3 regions of the Filifactor villosus genome follow, and region 3 is predicted to be linked to each of the others. Evidence: riboswitches for the same ligand, from Rfam matches in the RefSeq annotation. Region 3 holds a riboswitch; each other region holds the start of a gene.
The links. Region 3 has a riboswitch for cobalamin ahead of ACFO4R_RS06280 (S-layer homology domain-containing protein). Riboswitches for the same ligand answer to the same signal wherever they lie in the genome.
Positions count from the first base shown of each region.

Region 1 (6,497 bases), on a different contig from region 3:
TTTCGAATTATGCGGTATCACCCTATCTACTATTTTTTTGAATTATACAGTGTTTTCTTTACAAAATATGAACGTTTAGCAAATCGAGTTTTTAAGAAGTTCATCATTCATACAACATTAATTTTATTCCGATTTTTCGAATTATACGGTATTGCCTTATCCTACGATTTTCATCCCTATTTCCCTCAAGAGCAGAAAGAGGAGCAGCGTAGTGATCGTTGTGGCAAAGAGCAGTCTGTTGCTCCTTGAAATATCTTCCGCTTCCAGCTCTTTGACAGCGTCACCGATCGTAGGTTTCTCCACCTTTTTCCCGAAGTACACGTTGGTACCTCCGAGCCGGACCCCCAGAGCTCCGGCAAAGGCCGCTTCCGCATGGGCGGAGTTGGGGCTCAAGTGGTTCTTCCTATCTCTCAGACCTATCCTCCAAGCCTCTTTGGCGTTCAGTCCGACCAAGGGAGCGGAGAGGGCGATCAGAGCAATCGAAACCCTGGCGGGTATAAGGTTGACCAGATCGTCGATCAGAGCCGAGGCCCTCCCCAGCTCGATATAGTCCTCGTTCTTATATCCCACCATCGAATCCAAGGTGTTGCAGGCTTTATAGGCAACCATGAGCGGTGCACCTCCCAGAACTGCAAAAAACATCGGCGCGATCGTTCCGTCCACAGTGTTCTCCGCCACGGTCTCGACCGTTGCCCTCAAAATCTCGGCAAAGGAAAGCTCGGTCGTGTCCCTTCCCACCAAATAGGAGATACGGGTCCTGCTCAAGTTCAGATCCCCCCTACGGACTGCGGATCCCACCTTCTCGGCCTCGACTGCCAAACACTTGGTGCTGATACAGTTCCACATCAACAGGGTCTGCATAGAAAAGGCAAGCAGAGGACTGATCTTCCCTGCAAGTCTGATTGCCCAAAACACCGTTGCGAAGGAGGATCCGACCACAACGAACCAAAGGACACATCCTCCCAAAACCTTATTCTTCGCAAAGCTCCTCCTCACCCTCTTCTCCGTGAAACGGATCAGGCGCCCCATCATGATGACGGGGTGAGGAAACCAATAGGGATCTCCGAGCACAAAGTCTATCAGCGTCGCTATCAAAAGAGAGTAGGCTACCGTTCCCGTCATCTGACTCTCCTGTTTTGCTCGATCGTTCTTATCAAATTCAATGCAAGTTTATAGTTGCTGCAAAAATGAGAGTGGAGGTAGGTGCCGAGTACATTCTTGTACGCAAAGCCCCCTTCCCACTCACGAAGCAGTGTTCCGTCCTGATACTTCTGCATCTTGAAGACCCCTTGCAGATCCGTTTCAAAGTCCGAGTAATGGAACTCATGTCCCCTCACCTCTTCTTCGCACTTTGCGATCACAACTTCCCTCTTTGCAGTTCCCTGACAGTATCCGAAACGTTGCAGGCGATCCTTCATTACGCTTTTCCCGTCCAAAAGTCCTACCATCTCATACTCATAACGCTCCTGATCCAGGAGGGAGGTCCCCAAATACATCAGTCCTCCGCACTCCGCGTAAATCACCCCGCCGTCTTCTCCGAAACGCCGGATACTCTCCCTCATGGAACGATTTGCCTCCAACTCCTTTGCAAAGACTTCGGGAAAACCACCCCCCAGGAAGACTCCGTCACAGTTCGGCAGAGCAGCGTCTCCAAGAGGGCTGAACTCTACCAATTCCACCCCCATATAGCGAAGCAGTTCCAAACTGTCCTCATAATAGAAATGAAAGGCCTTGTCCCTGGCAAGAGCCAGCTTGACGTCCGTGATATTTCTGACACCGCTCCTCCTCTTCTCATCATAGGAAAGCTCAGAAAATTCGGCGAGTTCAAGGATCTTCTCCACATCGACATATTCTTCCACCACATCCGCCATCATATTAAACATGGAATCTAACTCATCGAGCTCACAGCCCGGTATCAGGCCGAGGTGTCTGGATGGAAGGGCAAAGCTTTTGTTAGGCGGGATCCTTCCGAGAACCGGTACTCCCGTATAGCCTTCGATTGCCCTCTTCAAAATTTGATAGTGGCTTTGCGACGATACGTTGTTGACAATGACTCCTCCGATCCGAACATCCTTATCCAAGTCTCTGTAACCCAGAACCGTAGCGGCCGCAGAACCCGCAAGACTCTTTGCATCCAAGATCAGGATGACCTTGCAGTCCAAGATCTTGGCCATACTTGCCGTACTGCAATAATCGATCCGATAGCCGTATCCGTCGTAGAGTCCCATTACTCCTTCGATCACTTGGATGTCCGCAACATCCTTCCTCCCTGCAAAGAGGTACCTCAACTCCTCCTTGTCAAGCATGAATTCATCCAAGTTGCGAGAGAGCTGCCCACAAGCCTTTTCATGGAAGGAGGGATCTATATAGTCCGGTCCCACCTTATAGGGTGCAACCTTATAATTTCTTCTTTTAAGCAGCCTCATCAAGGCCGATACGATCGTTGTCTTTCCCGACGAGCTGCTGACACCTGCAAACATTATTTTTTTCAAGCAAGTCTCCTTTCCGATCACAACAAAAAAGGACTCCTTCGAGCCCAATTACAATCCGATATCGTCTTCTTTTCCCACCCGAAAATATATAATCTGGAACTATAAGGTCTGACTTGGAAACAAAGAGTTTCTTACAGTAGCGGGGGCTGTAAAGGCTTTTCACCTTTTTCCGATAGTTTCTCATACAGTAATACTACCATCAAAACGAGCCCTCGTCAATATACAGGCGGAAGGAGGTTTTTGAACGTATCTTATTTCCTGTATACTTCGATTAAAACAGATGTGATATACGTAACTCTCATTCAATCGAAATGTTATCCTACCCATATCCGTAAACGCAAAAAATTTCATCTTCCGTAGAATACCGGACAACTCTATCAACAGCCGATAACGGTATCAAAAAAACTGCGGTATAGTACTGTTTATCCGCTTAAATGATTGCTATCAATGTCTTTCTATGGTCGATAAAATAGATGTTGATGCTTGCAGACACGGATACAACCACACCTCTATCGGAGGATAGTATAATACTGTTGTCATTTAAATTATGGATATAAACGATCTGTGACCCGTAGAAGATAAACCGATTTTTCGTAAGTTGAAAAAAGGATATATCCATGCTTCTATTGGAGAATAGTATAATACGATTCTTCCTTTGAGTTGTAGATATAAATAATCTGTGACCCGTAGAAGATAAACCGATTTTTCGTAAGTTGAAAAAAGGATATATCCATGCTTCTATTGGAGAATAGTATAAGATCCTCAATGTTTAAATCTTGGACAAAAAAAGAAGACGGATGATCTTCCGCCTTCTGTGACTTACATACATTCCCGATGGAATATAAGTTCTCCCGTTTCTTTCGAAACAACTTATTCCGCATCTACCGGTGTTTCTTCAGCAACTTCTTCCGAAACCTCGATGTTTTCGCTTACAGACGCCTCTGCAATATCTTCTTCCGATACCGACTGTGCATCGGGTCCTTCCACTACTTCTTCCTGATCTTCGTTGAGGTTCAAGGTGAGCTCAATCTTTTGTGTTTCAGGATTGATGCTGATAATCTTCGCTGTCAAACGATCTCCCTGATTTACGATTTCAGCAGGGTTTTTGACATAGGAAGAAGAAAGGTTGGAAATATGGATAAATCCGTCCACGTCCTCATTCAATTTCACAAATACTCCGTATTCTTTGATGTTTTTTACCGTACACTCTACGATATCATCCACCTTCGTGTTTTCTTGGAACACTTCAAACGGATCTCTCTGAAGCGCCTTCACGCTCAAAGACAGTCTTTGCTTTTCAGGATCGAACTCTACGACCTTTACTTCAACCTCGTCGCCGATCGAGTAAAGCTGCTCGATCTTATCTCTTCTGTTCCAGGACAACTCGCTGATGTGAACCAAGCCTGTCATCGCACCCAGGTCAACGAACATTCCGTAATTCTTGATATCACGAACAATACCCTTATATACATTTCCGATCTCCAGATTCTTGATAAACTCTTCTCTCTTGGCTGCTTCTTCTCTAGCCAGGATATTCTTTCTGGAGAGGATCAATCTTCTCTTTCTCGGTTCTACGTCAATAATTTCCGTTTGGAATTCCATGTTTTGGAACTCTTGCAAGTCTTCGTCTTTCACAAATTTGTTTGCTACATGACTTAGCGGAATAAAGCCTTTGATGGAGTTTTTGTATTTTGCGATGAGTCCTTTGTTTCCAATTTCAGCTACCTTTACATCAATGATCTTGCCGATCTCCAAATCATCCCACGCCTTGAAGGCATCCAACCTCTTCTTGGAAAGGATAATTTCACCAGTGTTTTTGTCGATCTTAATGACTTCAAGAGAAACCTCGTCTCCTACCTGAAGTTCTTCATCCCCGTTCATTTCTGTCTTGGGAAGAACTCCATCCGTCTTGTAGTTCAAAGTGATATAATAAGAGTCGGGTTTTACCCTCTCTACATATCCTTTTACAATTGAACCTTTGTACACCTCTTCATAATTCTGTTCTTCTTCCAGCAACAATTTTTCCATTTCGCTACTCATCAATTCCCAACTCCTTACCGTGTTTTTTTGTGTGAACAATAAAATCTATAACTTCATTTATAATGAAGTCGGGGGTAGACGCACCTGCTGTCATCCCAATACTATCATAAATCTTTATTTCGTCTACGTCAATATCATTTGCCGTTTCTATTAAAAAAGTTTTGCAAAATTGAGAGCACAATTCATATAATTTTTTTGTATTTGAACTGTGTCTTCCGCCTATAACTATCATAGCATCAACACTTTGAGCAATTTTGACAGCGTCTTCCTGACGCTCCCTCGTAGCATCACAGATCGTATCAAAAAATTTTAAATTTTTTATCTTTCCTTCCAAGAACTTTTTTATCCTCTGATATTTTTCGACACTGAAGGTCGTTTGGGCCACGACCACATATTCCTTGTCGGAGGAAAACTCGATCTTTTCAAAATCTTCAATTTCCTTTCCTATGATGCAACCTCCCCCTGCCCACAGGTTAATCCCTTCAATCTCCGGATGAAAAGCATCTCCGATGATAACGATCCCCTTACCCTGTCTCACATGATCCCTTGCGATCATCTGAATCTTCTTAACAAAGGGACAGGTCGCATCTTCGATCTCACAGCCCTTTTCCTCCAGCAAGGTGTAGTATTTCTCTCCCAGACCGTGGGAACGGATCACCACTACACTTCCATCATCGATGTCCTCAATGCCGTTTGCTTCAAACAGTCCTTCGTTCATCAGTTTTTGTGTCGCCTGTTCGTTGTGTATCAAAGGTCCGAGGGAGTAGACCTTTTTTTCTCTTTCATTTTCCAACAAAACTCGGGCCTTCTTCATCGCCCTTTGCACACCGAAACAATAACCCGCCTTTTCAGACACGATCAACTTCATCTATATCCTATCTCCGTTTTCTATAATTTTCATCACTTCGTCGCTGATCTCTTCATAACTCTTATCCGAGCTCGGGTAGTAGGGCTTATGGATGATCAGCCTGTTTCTTCCGAACAGTCTATAAGTCGCATCGATGGTTATGGGAACGATGGGACAGTGAGACTTGACTGCAAGAAGTGCCACTCCGGTCTTAGCTTGACTCGCTTCCCCCTTATCGACCCTGGTTCCTTGTGGAAAAATACCGAGCAAACTCTCCTGCTTCAAGGCCCTCAAACTCGCTCTCAAGACGGCGATATCATTGTTGTCCCTCTTGACGGGCAAAACTCCCAGACTGTCAAAAAACCACTTCGATATCTTCGTCTTAAACAACTGGTCCTTTCCCAGAAAGTTGATCCTCCTCTTTACCGCAATGGCAACAAAGACGGGATCTTTGATACTTCCGTGGTTGGCAGCCAGAATCGCCGCACCCGCAGGAGGGATGTTTTCTATCCCCACGACCTTCAAACGATAGAATATCATACCGATCGGCTTGAACAAACCCCTCATCAATGTGTACATAAACTTCTCCTTTGCACAATAGACCCTATCTTTTCTATGACTTCTTCGACCGTCAGAGAGGTCGTATCGACCTCGACGGCATCTTCCGCCTTTCTCAAAGGAGAGACCTTACGATTGGAGTCCTTTTCATCGCGAATCCTCAGTTCCGCTTCGACCTCTTCGAGTGTTATATCCATTCCTTTTTCCTTCATTTGGTTCCAACGTCTCCTCGCCCTTTCCTGCACATCGGCAATGAGAAAGACCTTGACCTCGGCTTCCGGAAATACGGTGGTCCCGATATCACGTCCATCCATGACGACACTGTTCTCCTTTGCAAATTTTCTCTGCAACTCTACCATTTTCTTCCTGATATCGGCAAAGGCGGACACATAGGAAACAGTCTGTGTCACTTCAATACCCCTGATCTCTTCGGCAACTTCCCGGCCGTTTAGACAGACCCGATTTTGTGTATCAAAAGAAACGTGCATCCTCTCCAGAAACCTCCTTCGAGCATCCTCGTTCTCCAGATCCGTACCCTCCTCCAAATATCCGAGGGTCAG
Region 1 is NZ_JBHSHL010000015.1:24,032-30,528, reverse strand. Features, by position in the region: gene cbiB (adenosylcobinamide-phosphate synthase CbiB) at 157-1,122, opposite strand; gene ACFO4R_RS05235 (cobyrinate a,c-diamide synthase) at 1,119-2,492, opposite strand; cobalamin riboswitch at 2,475-2,705, opposite strand; gene ACFO4R_RS05230 (30S ribosomal protein S1) at 3,363-4,532, opposite strand; gene ispH (4-hydroxy-3-methylbut-2-enyl diphosphate reductase) at 4,525-5,400, opposite strand; gene ACFO4R_RS05220 (lysophospholipid acyltransferase family protein) at 5,401-5,958, opposite strand; gene cmk ((d)CMP kinase) at 5,946-6,497, opposite strand, start outside.
Region 1: another riboswitch for cobalamin. It lies ahead of ACFO4R_RS05235 (cobyrinate a,c-diamide synthase); the one in region 3 lies ahead of ACFO4R_RS06280 (S-layer homology domain-containing protein).

Region 2 (6,497 bases), on a different contig from region 3:
AACCAAAGAAGAGACAAAGAAAAAAAGTACACGGATTCAGAAAAAGAATGCAATCTCCGACCGGAAGAAATGTACTTAGAAGAAGAAGAGCAAAAGGTAGAAAAAGACTATCTGCTTAATAAAAAGGCCGCTCAGTGAGATGTGGCCTTTTTTTTTCACGTTTTGTTAACCGAGGTCGAAAGATGGATTTTTCAAGTTTAAAGAAGAATGAAGAATTTAAGAGGGTGTATCACAAGGGCAAGTCTTTTGCAAACAGGCAGTTTGTTCTCTATTATTACAAGAACGGAACAGAGAGCAGCAGGGTAGGTTTTTCCATTTCAAAAAAATATGGGAAGGCCGTCGAGAGAAACAAACTTCGCAGGAGGCTCAAGGAGATTCTTCGCTTGATGCAGGGAGTTCGAGAGGGCTATGACTTTGTATGGATCGCCAGAAGCGGCGCGAAGGAAGCCGATTACAAAGAATTGAGACATTCCGTAAAACATTTATTTCGAAAAACGAAGATGATGAGATGACAAAGATACTAAAAAAGATTATAATAGGCTTGATACGGGGATATCAGCTGTTCATATCTCCGATGAAGCCGCCGAGCTGCAGGTTTTGTCCGACTTGTTCGGCCTACAGCATAGAGGCGATTGAAAAACACGGAATTCTTAGAGGCGGGTATCTGGCAGTCAGGCGAATATTGAAGTGCCATCCCTTTCACGAAGGCGGATATGACCCGGTTCCTGAAAACAACAGAAAAACATAGGAGGTTATCAGCTTGACAACTGCAATTGCAAATCTACTGGGGATGCTCTTGAAGCTACTCTACAATCTTGTAGGACATTACGGAGTTTCCATTATTCTATTTACGATCATCGTAAAACTGGCAACCCTTCCCCTCACCTTGTCACAGAACAAGTCGATGATGGAAGTGAACAAGATCCAGCCCTTGATCCAGGATATTCAAAAAAAATATCCCAACGACAAGAACAAACAGGCGGAGCTTACTTCCAAGCTGTACAAAGAGCACAATGTCAACCCCATGATGAGTTGTCTGCCCCTGTTGATCCAAATGCCCATCCTATTCGGACTGTTCAAGGTCTTGAGAGATCCCGTCCTCTACGTGTTCGGGACACAGGCGCTCTACGACGCTGCCGACACGGGTTTTCTCTGGCTTGAAAACCTCAAGAACCCGGATGTCATTATGGTGGGAGGATTTGCGGTACCCTTTATTTTCCCTTTGATCGCAGCCCTTGCTCAGTTTATAGATTCCAAGATGATGATGGTAAAACACGAGAAGAAGAAGGAAGGCAAGGCACCCGAAAAAGAAAATCCGGGAGAAGGGATGCAAAAGTCCATGACCTATATGATGCCCCTGTTTATCTTTTACTGGGGACGTCAATTTCCTGCCGGGCTGTCCATGTACTGGGCGGTATCGACACTGTTTTCTATTGCACAACGTAAGGTAGTGGAAAGAATGACACTTGCCAAAGAAGAAGAAAAAATTGTCAGTGGAAGGAGAAAATAATGATGAAGTCTGTTGAAACGATCGGAAAAACAAAAGAAGAAGCAATCCAAGAAGCCATTTTGCAACTCAATGTGACAAGAGACAAGTTGAAGATCGAAGTGATCGAAGAAACCTCGAAGTTTTTGGGTTTGTTCGGTTCGAAAGAATGTAAGATCAGGGCTACCTTGTTGGAAGACACCAGAGCCAAAGACGCTGCCGATGCCTTCTTAAAAGGCTTGTTTGAAGTATCCGGCCTCAACTGCAGCTTCTCCTTAAGCAAAGATGAAGAAGAGGTCCTGCATACCAAGATCGAGGGCGAAGATGCGTCTTACCTCATCGGAAGAAGGGGAGATACCTTGGATGCACTTCAACTTTTGACTAATTTGGCAGTGAACAAGGAATTGGAAGATTATCAAAGGGTGATGGTCGATGTGGAAGACTATCGTCAAAAGAGGGAAGAGTCTTTGACGAACTATGTCAAGAAGATGGCTCGTCAGGCGGCAAAGCAGAGAAGAACCATCAAGCTCGACGCGATGAATCCCTATGAGAGAAGGATTGCTCATTCCGTCTTGCAGGACGATCCCTATGTAACGACCTACAGCGAAGGCAAGGAGCCTTATCGCCGAGTTGTAATCACCTTGAAGAAATAAACTAAAAAACAAGCGAAAAATCCGCCAGTTTTAATGCAGGTGGATTTTTGTTTTTCAACCAAGCTATGTTTTCTCTTGGGAGCAGGTTATCATTTTTCTCTTTCGCTTTTCACATGTATGCCTGATATTAATTACTATTATCTATTAAAATTGTCTGGGTGAGAAGTTTGAATTCTACAATCACTCAAAGCGTTTCTGGTAAATACATATTTCTGTTCATCTGACATTTTAAATGGAGAATAGTATAAAATCATCTCATAGGTATCGAACCTGGAATCAACGGACAATTTTAAACGACATACCGATTACTTTAATTTAAGCAACAAGATGGAAACTCCTTACCGGATTAAGGGACATTAAACATAAATATATTTGTAGTAGGTTTTAGTGCGAGTAGGGGAGGAGGTATATACTTAGAATTTTTAAATAGCAAATCAATATCTAAATAAAATAATATATTGATGGAATTGACAGGACGGATTCTTTGTGATAGGATGAAAACAAATAAAAAATTCATAATGAAAGTTTGGCTGGTAGATAAACTTGTACTAATCAAAAGTTTTTTTCGAGATTGGAAAAAGCTTATTCGATACTAAGAAGGGTTTATTTTTAATAGGGAAGACGGGTGAAATTCCCGCGCAGTTACCTCTGCCGTAACGAGGACGAAGAACAAAAACCACTGTTTGAAGCAACGGGAAGGTGTTCAAAGGATGAATCGGAGCCGGAAGACCTGCCTGTCAAATTGCTTTGTTCTTGGGATAAGAGGGTAAAAGCAGAAGCGTTAATCTAAGAGAAGGATGATGAAACACTCTTCGGTGTCCTATTCTTTGTGGGTATCGGACTCTTCACCGGATTCTGTCACTTAAGTCAGATTTTTCGTACAAGAGGACGGTTTCTTTTGTGAAGAAGATGGGCGGTTAGGACTGAGTCTCTTTTATTGTAATTCTTTAAAATCAAAATCGATATTCAAAATACTCTCGTTTTTCAAGGCGAAGAGTGTTTTTTATTGTATGGAAGAAGCTCTCAGCGGTTGCGGGAGAAGTCTTGTAGAGCTTCTTTATCCTAAAACGAAAGGAGATTATATAATGAAATCGAAGTGGAAAACTGTGTCTAGGAGGGTAATGGCACTGCTATTAAGTCTTTTACTGTTTTTTCCGAATTTTGTGTCACCAGAATCCTGGGCAGATGAGTTTTTAACAAGTATGGAGGTGCAGATGAGCCCTTTATCAAGTGCGGATGATTCGGAGGTTTCCAGTGGGGAAGATCCGGTGTCGGAATCGTCTGGGAATAATTCCGATACTAAGATACAGGGCAGCCTTCCCTTTGAGATTCGATACTATAAGGATGCAGATTGGCATGGGATTGAAGGGGGAAGGCTCAGCTTTGAAGCGGGAAAACGTTTTGAATTAAAGACGGTGTTTCTCGATCAGAGCGACGGAGAGCTTAAACACGCCTATGTTAAATTTGAACTGGACGGCCAATCGGTAGACAGCTATCCATTCAATGACAATGAAGTCTTGTATGCAAAGAGGGATTGGAACCGATGGAACAACGCTTGGATCCTCCAGGCAAAAAAACCGGGACAGGCAGTGATCAAAATTACGGTTCCGGATTATGAGCCTGTTGAGATCGTGGTGGAGGTTCAGGAAGTTCCTCCGAAGCAGGATGGGGAAAATCCTTGGGATATAGAAACAAAGCAGGATTTTGATTTTTTCCATACAGCTTCTGAAGGAGATAACAAACTTGGGGAGAAATGGTTGATCTACAAGCCTTATGAACAGGAGTATACACTTAAGGCAATTTTAGTAGAAGGAAAAGAGTATGATTCTTCCAAAGAGTGGACATGGAACTGGTCGATCCACAGTGAAGGTGTTACGGAACATACACCGGCGATTAAAAGAATTTCTTCCGATGAGGATACCTTTACATTTAAGGTTCTAAGACCAGGAGAAGAGACAATTTCTGTTTGGATGTCCAGTGAAGACGATGAGGAAGAATTTGAAGGCAGCATTGATATTCATGTCTTAAATCAAACTGCCGAGACAGATGAAATTGCTTTCTCATACAAGAAGGATGAGGATTGGATACCGATTCCCGCAACATTGAATCTGGACTATGACTTTGGGAATCATATTCATTTTCTTAAAGCTACAGCACCGAACTCAAAACTGATAGAGTGGAAGATTCCTCCTCAAACACAGGAAGGACTTCGACTTATTCGAGACGGTTCTGACACCTTGAAGTTTGAACTACTCAAAGCAGGAAGGTTTACGCTTACAGCTCGAGAGGGGGAAGCTCGAAGAAATATTGTAGTCAATGTTGAGAAGGCAGGGACGCCTCGTTTGAGATACCAGGTGGAAGGAGAATATACCCGCAGGGATATCGCCGAGGAAGGACTTCGTTTAACCAAAGACGGACAGGACGTTCTTGTATCGGTGGATAACGGTGAAGCAGGACTGCAGTATACAGCCGCTCCGGAGGGGATAATAGATGTTTCCGGTACCGATCTTGCAACCGTTCGACCCCGAGGTGTCGGAAAGGCGGTTCTGACAGTGACATCCCCAAGCGGAAAGGTTGCAGATATCGATGTGACAGTAACCGAAAAGCCTCTTACCGAGGTGAAAATCAGCCCTCGCAAAACCGAAATGGAGGTCGATGAGAAGCTTGTTCTGAATGCGGCAGTGGCTCATGCAGAACCGGGTACTGAGGTAACATGGAGTGTGGACAAACCGGAACTTGCAAGGATTGATGAAAACGGAGTTCTCCATGCTCTGAAGGAAGGTGCGATCGTCGTTACCGCAACGGTGGGGACCGCTTCCGACAGTATTCGGTTAGAGATCAAATCAACGGTATCTCCCAAGGTCTATTTCTTGAGCAAGTCGGGAGAAAAACGCTATCTTGACGACGAAGATACCATTACCTTGACTGTTTTAGACGAGGGAGAGTTCTATCTCGAAGGAGATAACGTCGAAGCAACTCACTGGCATGCGAAAGAGAAGTATTATTTGACGGAAACGGAGTATGCCTTCCATTTCTGGATTGATAAGTTCTCCCGATATCATCCACGTAAGGTCGGAGAAAAAGAAGCGGTTGTGACTTACAAACGTAATGGAAAACTTGCTACACGAAAGTTTATAATCAAAGTTGTTCCGAGTAAGATTGAAGAGATTAAAGCCTTTGTAGGAGATAGAGAGCTTACAATGGAGAATCCGATTCAGGTTCAAGGTTCCGAAAGAACATGGATCGTTGTAAAGGGAAGATTAAAGGGACAACAAGAATTCAGAGAGTTACCGACAACGGCATATTTTCTTAAAAATGGAGAAAACAAGCATATTATAGGGAACAGTTTTGCTCTTTGGAAACCGGAGACTTTTGAAATCAATGTCTTTATGAGAGATGATCAAAGTGTCGAAACAAGTTTTAGAGCAAGATCTACCTATGTTCCGGTAGACGGTTTCTTGGGAGAGGTACCGACGCTGTGGTATATGGACGAATGGAACAAGATGAACGGGAAGTTTAACGGAATCCGCTGGTATGAAAGCCTCGACAAGGGATATACATTGAGGGTATCGCCTGAAAATGCAAGCGTCCGGGACCTGAACTGGGAGGCGCTTACACCCGAGATTGCACAATATGATCCCCTGTATTCCAACGGAATCGTTCCCAAGAAACCGGGACTTGCCAAATTCCTCGTCAGCAGTGCGGACAATCCGAATGTCAAGAAGGAAGTTCAGGTGGAATTCCGTTACAAGACACCGCTTCAATCTGTGAGCGCCGATGAAAAATACGAAGTACAGGCGGGCAGGGTGAAGAATCTTGTCCTGAATGTCAAACCATCCAATGCATCGGAGCAGCGTTTCCACTGGAGCTACAGTGAAGAAGGCATCGTTAAGGTGACCGACACCGTGAACGTGGATTCCTCCAATGTGAATATTCCCAAGTGGACCACGCATTCGATGCGTTCCATCAGACCGGGAAGAGTAACCGTTACCGGAACTCCTTACGATCAGACACAGGGAGCGAAACCCGTCGTATTTGTCGTGGAAGTAAGAGGTTTGGGAGAAGAAAACACCATCAAGGATTTAAATGAGATTTTGGATTGGGCGCAGAATAAAATGTCTGTGATTACTGAAGAATATACTTCTTATGAAGAGACAAAGGACTATTGGAAGATTGCCGAAATCGGAAAACTCGGAAAAGAAATCAAACAAAAAGACTTGGATTATATTCACAAAGGTTTGTTTGAGGATGCAAAGATAACCGACGATGTGGCAATTTTGTCAAAATCCGTGTTGGCACTTCGTGCAGCCGGAATCGATCCCGAACAATACTATGGACAAAACTTGATCAGGAAACTG
Region 2 is NZ_JBHSHL010000019.1:3,327-9,823, reverse strand. Features, by position in the region: gene rpmH (50S ribosomal protein L34) at 1-119, shown strand, start outside; gene rnpA (ribonuclease P protein component) at 183-512, shown strand; gene yidD (membrane protein insertion efficiency factor YidD) at 509-748, shown strand; gene ACFO4R_RS05525 (YidC/Oxa1 family membrane protein insertase) at 761-1,510, shown strand; gene jag (RNA-binding cell elongation regulator Jag/EloR) at 1,513-2,139, shown strand; cobalamin riboswitch at 2,722-2,891, shown strand; gene ACFO4R_RS05515 (S-layer homology domain-containing protein) at 3,354-6,497, shown strand, end outside.
Region 2: another riboswitch for cobalamin. It lies ahead of ACFO4R_RS05515 (S-layer homology domain-containing protein); the one in region 3 lies ahead of ACFO4R_RS06280 (S-layer homology domain-containing protein).

Region 3 (6,497 bases):
TAGTCAAAAGAATGTCTGTAGTTTGAGAGCAAACTCTTATCTCCATCTTCTATCGTGCTGGGCTTGATTTTTGATCCGAATACCTTTACAACCTTATCATTTCTTCCCACCGCCTTTATGGAAGGCATGGTCTCAATTTCCAATCCTGTGACCTTATCCACATATTTGAAGGTCACTTCGACCGGATTTACTACCGCCTTCGTATTGTCAAGGTCGGCTTTTCCGCTCTCATCGAATACTCTGGCGAAGGCAGCCTGTTGCTTGGCCTCATCTTCAAAGGTCCTGAAGAATATTCCGTTGCCGCCTTGTTTTCCTCTCGAGTCGAAGTTGAGTTTTTCCACTCCGCTCGGGATGGTAAATTCCTGCATACTCGTCAAAGCAAAGGCGGAGGCGCCGATCTCCTTCAAGGAGGCGGGAACATTGATCTTTTCCAACTTCGAACTGTGGAAGGCGCTTTCTCCTATCACTTCCACCGTATCCGGCAAAGTGATTTCTTTTATAGCGCTGCTGAAGAAGGTATCTTTTCCCAGTATCTTCAGTTGAGAATTTGGTGCAAAGGTCACCGTTTCAAGCTGTTTGGACAACCGGAAACCTCCGTGAATCTCCTTGAGAGTAGAAGGGATGGTGATCTGTGTAAACTCGCTTCCCTGGAAGGCCATTTCCCCTATGGTCTCCAATCCTTCGGGGAGCTCGAGGCTCTTTAGGGGACGATTAATTTTTTTCTTGTATGTTCCGTACAGGAAGGCTTCTTTCGCGATATGCTTTACGGGAACTCCGCCTATTTCGCTCGGGATAACGAGGTTTTCCGGTGCATCCTGCGTTTTGTAGCCCCTTATGGTGTTCGTTGCCTCATCGAAGTCAAAGGGATTTTCAACGAGTTTTTCCATCTCCAGAGCAACTCTGTGACTTTCAGAGTTCTCCGAGACGGTAAAGTCTTTCTCCAAGGGCTTGTAGCCGTCTTTGGTAGCCTTGACGGTATATTCTCCCGCCTTCAGTTTGTAGACTCCGTCGATCTTTTCGATCGCTTCATCCTTGTCTTTTTCCGTCACTGCAAGAACGGCATCCTTCGCTTCCTGAGGTGTGATCGTGAAGTTGACCTCGTACTTCATCTCTTGCGGAGGAGTCGGAGCTGTCGTATCCGAATAGTTGTAAATCAGAGGTTTTCCTTCTTTAAACAGTTTGTAATCAATCAGCACGGTCAAAGCTGCTCGGGTATGGAGGTTGCTCGGCTGAGCATCTTCTTTTTTCATTTTGAATCCGCCCATGACCTCATAGCTGAGAAGCCCGTCCAAAACGGATTTGCCGTTTTTAATAAATCTCTCATCGGTGTGAGGGTCTATTCCCAGATGGATCAGACCTTGGACAAAGAGAGCCAAGTCGTTGGAATGATAGGGAAGTTCCAGAGGGAGGTTGTTCCCGAACTCCTTGATCGTTCCGTCCTTGTCCATCGCTGCACTTGCCTTGGAGAGAAAGCCGTCTATCGCTGTTTTGACCTCGATATCTCCCTTTTTGTAGTAGGGAGCAAGAGCGATCATAGCGTTCCCTGCATCACTGATTCGATATTTTCCCATACCCGCATCCGTAAACTCCTTGATGGCAAGAACCTTTTGTCTTAGAGTTTCTCTATTTTCGGGGTGAGAAGGATTCGTGATATAGTCTCTTGCATTTAAGATGGTAAGCGAGTCAATATTCATATTCTTTCTGTTGGTTTGAGGTTTTTCCGTAATCGAGTCTATCAAATTATGTCCGTCGACACTCTGAATGTCCTGCCCGTTTGCCAACAGGTTGAATACATCGTTCTTATGCTTTGTAGGATTGAGCTTATACTGATTTTTCTTTATTTTTTCCAGCGATTTTGTAGCCTGTTCCGATACATCTCTGTCGTCATACTTTTTCATGATATGACTCGGAAGCTCTACGTCACTGATATAACGTCCTATAACTTCACTTACCTTCTCATCGATGCTCGGCTCAAAGCTGTATCGGAAGATGTTGCTTCCGTCCGTGTTCTTGAGTTTGTAACTTGCAACAGCAAAGAAGGTGACGGAGGAGGTCTTGTCGCTTTCTTTCAACAATTCCACCAAAGACTTGCCGTCTTTCGTCTTGTACTTCGCAGCAAAGATATCTTCTCCCAAAACGTTAAGAGCCGTTACAAGCCCCGCAACGACATCCGGTTTGCTCTTCAATTCTTGCGCGGTGCTCGTCTTCAAAAGACTTTCCACATTCGCGATATAGTTTTCTTTTATTTGAGGATCGTCGATGACGGAGGCTGCTCCACCGTAGATATGCGGCTTGTCATTCAAAAGGAGCTTTCCGTTTTCCGACTTGCTCTTATAATTTATGTTTATTTTGAGTTTAGTTGTAATATAATCCTGTTTTCCCGTGCTAAAGGAAGTTCCTCCGCAACTCATGGCCAAGAGGCCCAAAGTTCCGTTGAACGCACTGTTGAATATCGATTCCGCCCATTGTTCAAGACCGGAAGTGATCGTGTCCGCAAAGGCCTTGTCCTTGCCGGAAGCAACCGTCGCCATTACGGATTTGTATGCCGCATTCGGATTCTTCGGAGCAAGCTGTACCTTTGACTCCAGACCTGCTATCTGCTCAAACGTCAGTTCCTCTCCCATCCTCTTCAGGATATAGGCGGTTTCTTCAGAGAGGGAAGTATTCTTCTTCGCCTCGGTTAGAACTTCCTCATAGAGAGCATCCATCTCACGCTTGAGATTTTCCGTTTCGCCGGGCTTGGAGATCTCCGAAAACTTAAAGAGGCTCCGACCTGCAAAACTTGGATTACTGAAATACTGATGACTTCTCTCCATCGCCAAAGTAGCCACTTCCGTTGTCTCGGGATCGATCTCCTTCGAGAACAGATCCCGCTTAAACCCTTTTTTGCTTCCGATATAGAAGTCCGCAAGCGACTTGAAGGGAGACGGTCTCTTCCCTGCAGTCCAGTTCCCGTTTACACGGACAGACAGTTTTCCTATAGGATCCTTGGAATCGTCCGCCCTTGCCAGCAGTACCGTAGCCGTTGCCAGACCGTCTTCCTTGCTTTCGGGAAGTCCTCCCGCCCTATGCATCTTAAGAGCGAGATAGTCTTCCACCTTTTTCCCGTTGGCATCGACCAGTCCCTCATCGAGTTCTCCCAAAGAAAGAACCAGAGCGCTTCGGATGACTTTTTCGGTATCGGTTCCGTCTCCGAAACTTCCGTCGGAATTTTGAAGTGTACGCAGTTTGTCCTGTAGTTTCTTTGCCGTCCACTTCGAATCCCTCATATCGAATTTCGCCGCGTTTTCAATTGCGATCCCATAGGTCATATCTTCGATACTTCCGCTTGCCAAGATATCTCTGGAGCCGATCTCTTCAATCAAATTTCGTCCCCATGCGTTGTAAGGATCGTTCCCTGTTGCAAGCACCGCAAGTATGGTGTCCCAGTATTCCTCAACGGAGGAGGAACTGCCGAGGCTTTGTACCCGTCCTCGAACCGTTCGCACAAACTCTCGGGGAATATCCTGTCCCGTATTGAAGAGCATTGCGGCAATCCTGCCCGACATATGTTCCCTGTCGATGTTCTTACGCATCTCCTCGGCGATCTCCTTCGCCTTCTTACGCTCACTTTCATAGCCTGTGAAGTAGTTTTCTATCGTATAGACGAACTTGATCTTCGTCGGCTTATCGAGAACATACTGATTTATAGGTGTACTTTCAGGAAATACATATTTTCCGTTTTCCCAGGCATAATAGATCCATCCGCTGCCGTCCCCATATTCTTTTTCTCTCAAATCGTGCATGGCCGCGAGGTAACTGTCTCCCTGCATATCGTAAGCCACGTTGTTTTCGTCAAGGTATTTCCTTATCAGGTCGGAGACCGTCTGGCCTTTTTCCACTGTAATCGCTTTCTCATTGACAAAGTTCTGCCCCACCAGCTCTCCACGATGCGTATGACCGTCAATCGTCAAAAGTACACTTATCGGTTCAACAGCAGCTGCTTCGGCAAAGATCGTCAGAGGCATCGTGCTCACAACTACCATAAGTGAAAGATAGAGTGCAAGCAGTTTTGCCCAAAGTTTTCTCTGTTGTTTCATTTCTACATCCCCTTTCCGTTGATTTTATAAACCGGTTTTGACAAAGGTTGCCCGTATTCTCTTCTCTCTTCGTTTTTCAAAATACATACCCTCCTTCATTCCGCTCGAAATTCCATTCCGGACAAGGAATACCCTGTCAAAAACAAACACAAAAAAATACTGCGACCTGTTCAAGGGGGCAGTTTGTCCATCAATATGTTATGAAATTGAGAATTACTCACTTTTGCAACTTCGACCCGCATAGGACCGCAAAGGTCTTCGGGCACTCCCGTTATGTAGATACTCTCTCAAACCATTGATATATCCCCTTATCCCAAGAATAGATCAACTTGATCGGCAGTTCTTCCGGCTAAGATTCATCCTCCGAACACCTTCCCGCCCCGAGGCAGTGGTTTCCTGTTCTTCGTTCTCATTACGGCAGAGGTAACTGCGCGGGATTTGCACCCGACTTCTCTATTAAAGACATTTCTGTCTACCAACCAATTTTATGTTTTTTGTATTCAGTTTATGTACACACAATACCATAATTTGTCTCCCTTGTCAATCTTATACACAAGCTCAAAACTTGTATTTTTCTAGGTTTAAAGCATCGTACCCTTGTTTTGTCATCTTCTTTTTACAAAGCCTTCCTCCACCTTCTCCCTATACCGAACGACAACTACAAATTTCTTACAGACTTCACACTCCGGTTTGTGTAAATCGGTTGAAAAAATTTTCTTATTTGATAAAATAGCAGTAGCGAAATTTTCTCACAGAGACGGCAAGGGGCAAATCTTGTCGCCGACATTTTCGAATATGAACGGTTCGAATCGTGACAGAACGAATACAATAATACGGATACCGCACAAGTCGAAACATTTTTAAACCTTGTCTCCGGATGCCTTATGTCTTTTGTGAGAGGATGAAAAGAGCATTTTATAAGTCAAGGAAGTTTGTTTTTTTTTTGCGATATCCCCTTAGTGATATGTAGGAGGTCCAGTTTGAAAAAAATTGCTATTTTCGGAAGCACGGGTTCCATAGGTACACAGACAACGCAAGTCGTTGATTCCTTTTCCAACTGTTTGGATATCCGTATCCTTTCGGCTCACTCCAATACAGACTTGTTGCTTGAGCAAATACGCCGTTACCGTCCGTCCTATGTCTTTATCACGGACAAAAAGAGTTTCTCTCTTCTCTCGAAGGAAGAGTTTGAACATCCTATCCGCTTCTTTTTCGGTTGGAATGCTCTTTCCGATGTTCTGAAGGAGGCGGATATCGATGTTGCCATCGGTGCCATCAGCGGGTTTGCAGGCATCTTGCCCACTCTGATCTGTATTGAGCACGGATTGAGGATCGGCCTTGCAAACAAGGAGACCCTCGTCGCCGGCGGCGATCTCGTTGCCGAAGCCCTAAGAAGACATCCCGAGGCCAAAATCATTCCGGTGGACAGCGAACATTCTGCGATTTTTCAGTGTCTGGAAGAAGGACAGGAAGTCGATAAGATCATCCTGACGGCCTCAGGCGGTCCCTTTCACTCGTTCACAAGAGAACAACTGAAAAAGGTCGGTTTAAAAGATGCGTTGAAACACCCCAACTGGTCGATGGGGCAAAAGATAACGATCGATTCCGCAACCTTGATGAACAAAGGCTTGGAAGTGATCGAGGCACAGCGACTCTTCGGGGTCGACTACGACGATATCGAGGTGGTCATCCATCCTCAGAGCATCGTCCATTCGATGGTACAGTACAAGGACGGAAGTATCCTCGCACAACTCGGGCGCGCGGATATGAGGTTGCCGATCCAGTACTCCATCTTCTATCCCGATCGTCAACCCAACTTCTTCGAACGTTTTGACTGGTCGAAGGGGATAGAGATGAATTTCAAGAAACCCGACATCGAACTCTTTCCCGCCCTCTCCCTCGCTTACGACGTCGGAAGAAAGGGAAGGTCCGTCCCCTGCGTTATGAATGCCGCCAACGAGGTCGCCGTTCACTCCTTCCTGAAAGAAGAGATCTCCTTCCTCCAAATTGTCGAGATCGTCGAGGAAGTGACCGGACAATTTGTACCGACACGGATCACATCCTTGGATCAGCTGATCGCTCTCGATGAAGAAGTGAGGGCGTTTGCCTCCGCATACATCCGTACTCATTGCCGATAGCCAAGGTACGTTATTCCGACATTGCGTAAAAAAACTGCATACAGAAATATGGAGACGGACTGTGCGGATTCTTGTGGATCTCTATCTCGTAGGAGGTATTCTAAAGACAGAGAGACCTTTCATACCCTTCTCCAATCAGAAGAGACGAACCGTCCGCTCCATTTATTACAGAATGTAGTTCAAAACCTCCAAAGTACAGGATATCGACTGTTTCAAACAAATATACGGCAATACCGTATAATTCAAAACATACGTATAAAATCAACGTTATGGGACTGAT
Region 3 is NZ_JBHSHL010000022.1:52,448-58,944, reverse strand. Features, by position in the region: gene ACFO4R_RS06280 (S-layer homology domain-containing protein) at 1-4,079, opposite strand, end outside; cobalamin riboswitch at 4,398-4,574, opposite strand; gene dxr (1-deoxy-D-xylulose-5-phosphate reductoisomerase) at 5,060-6,217, shown strand.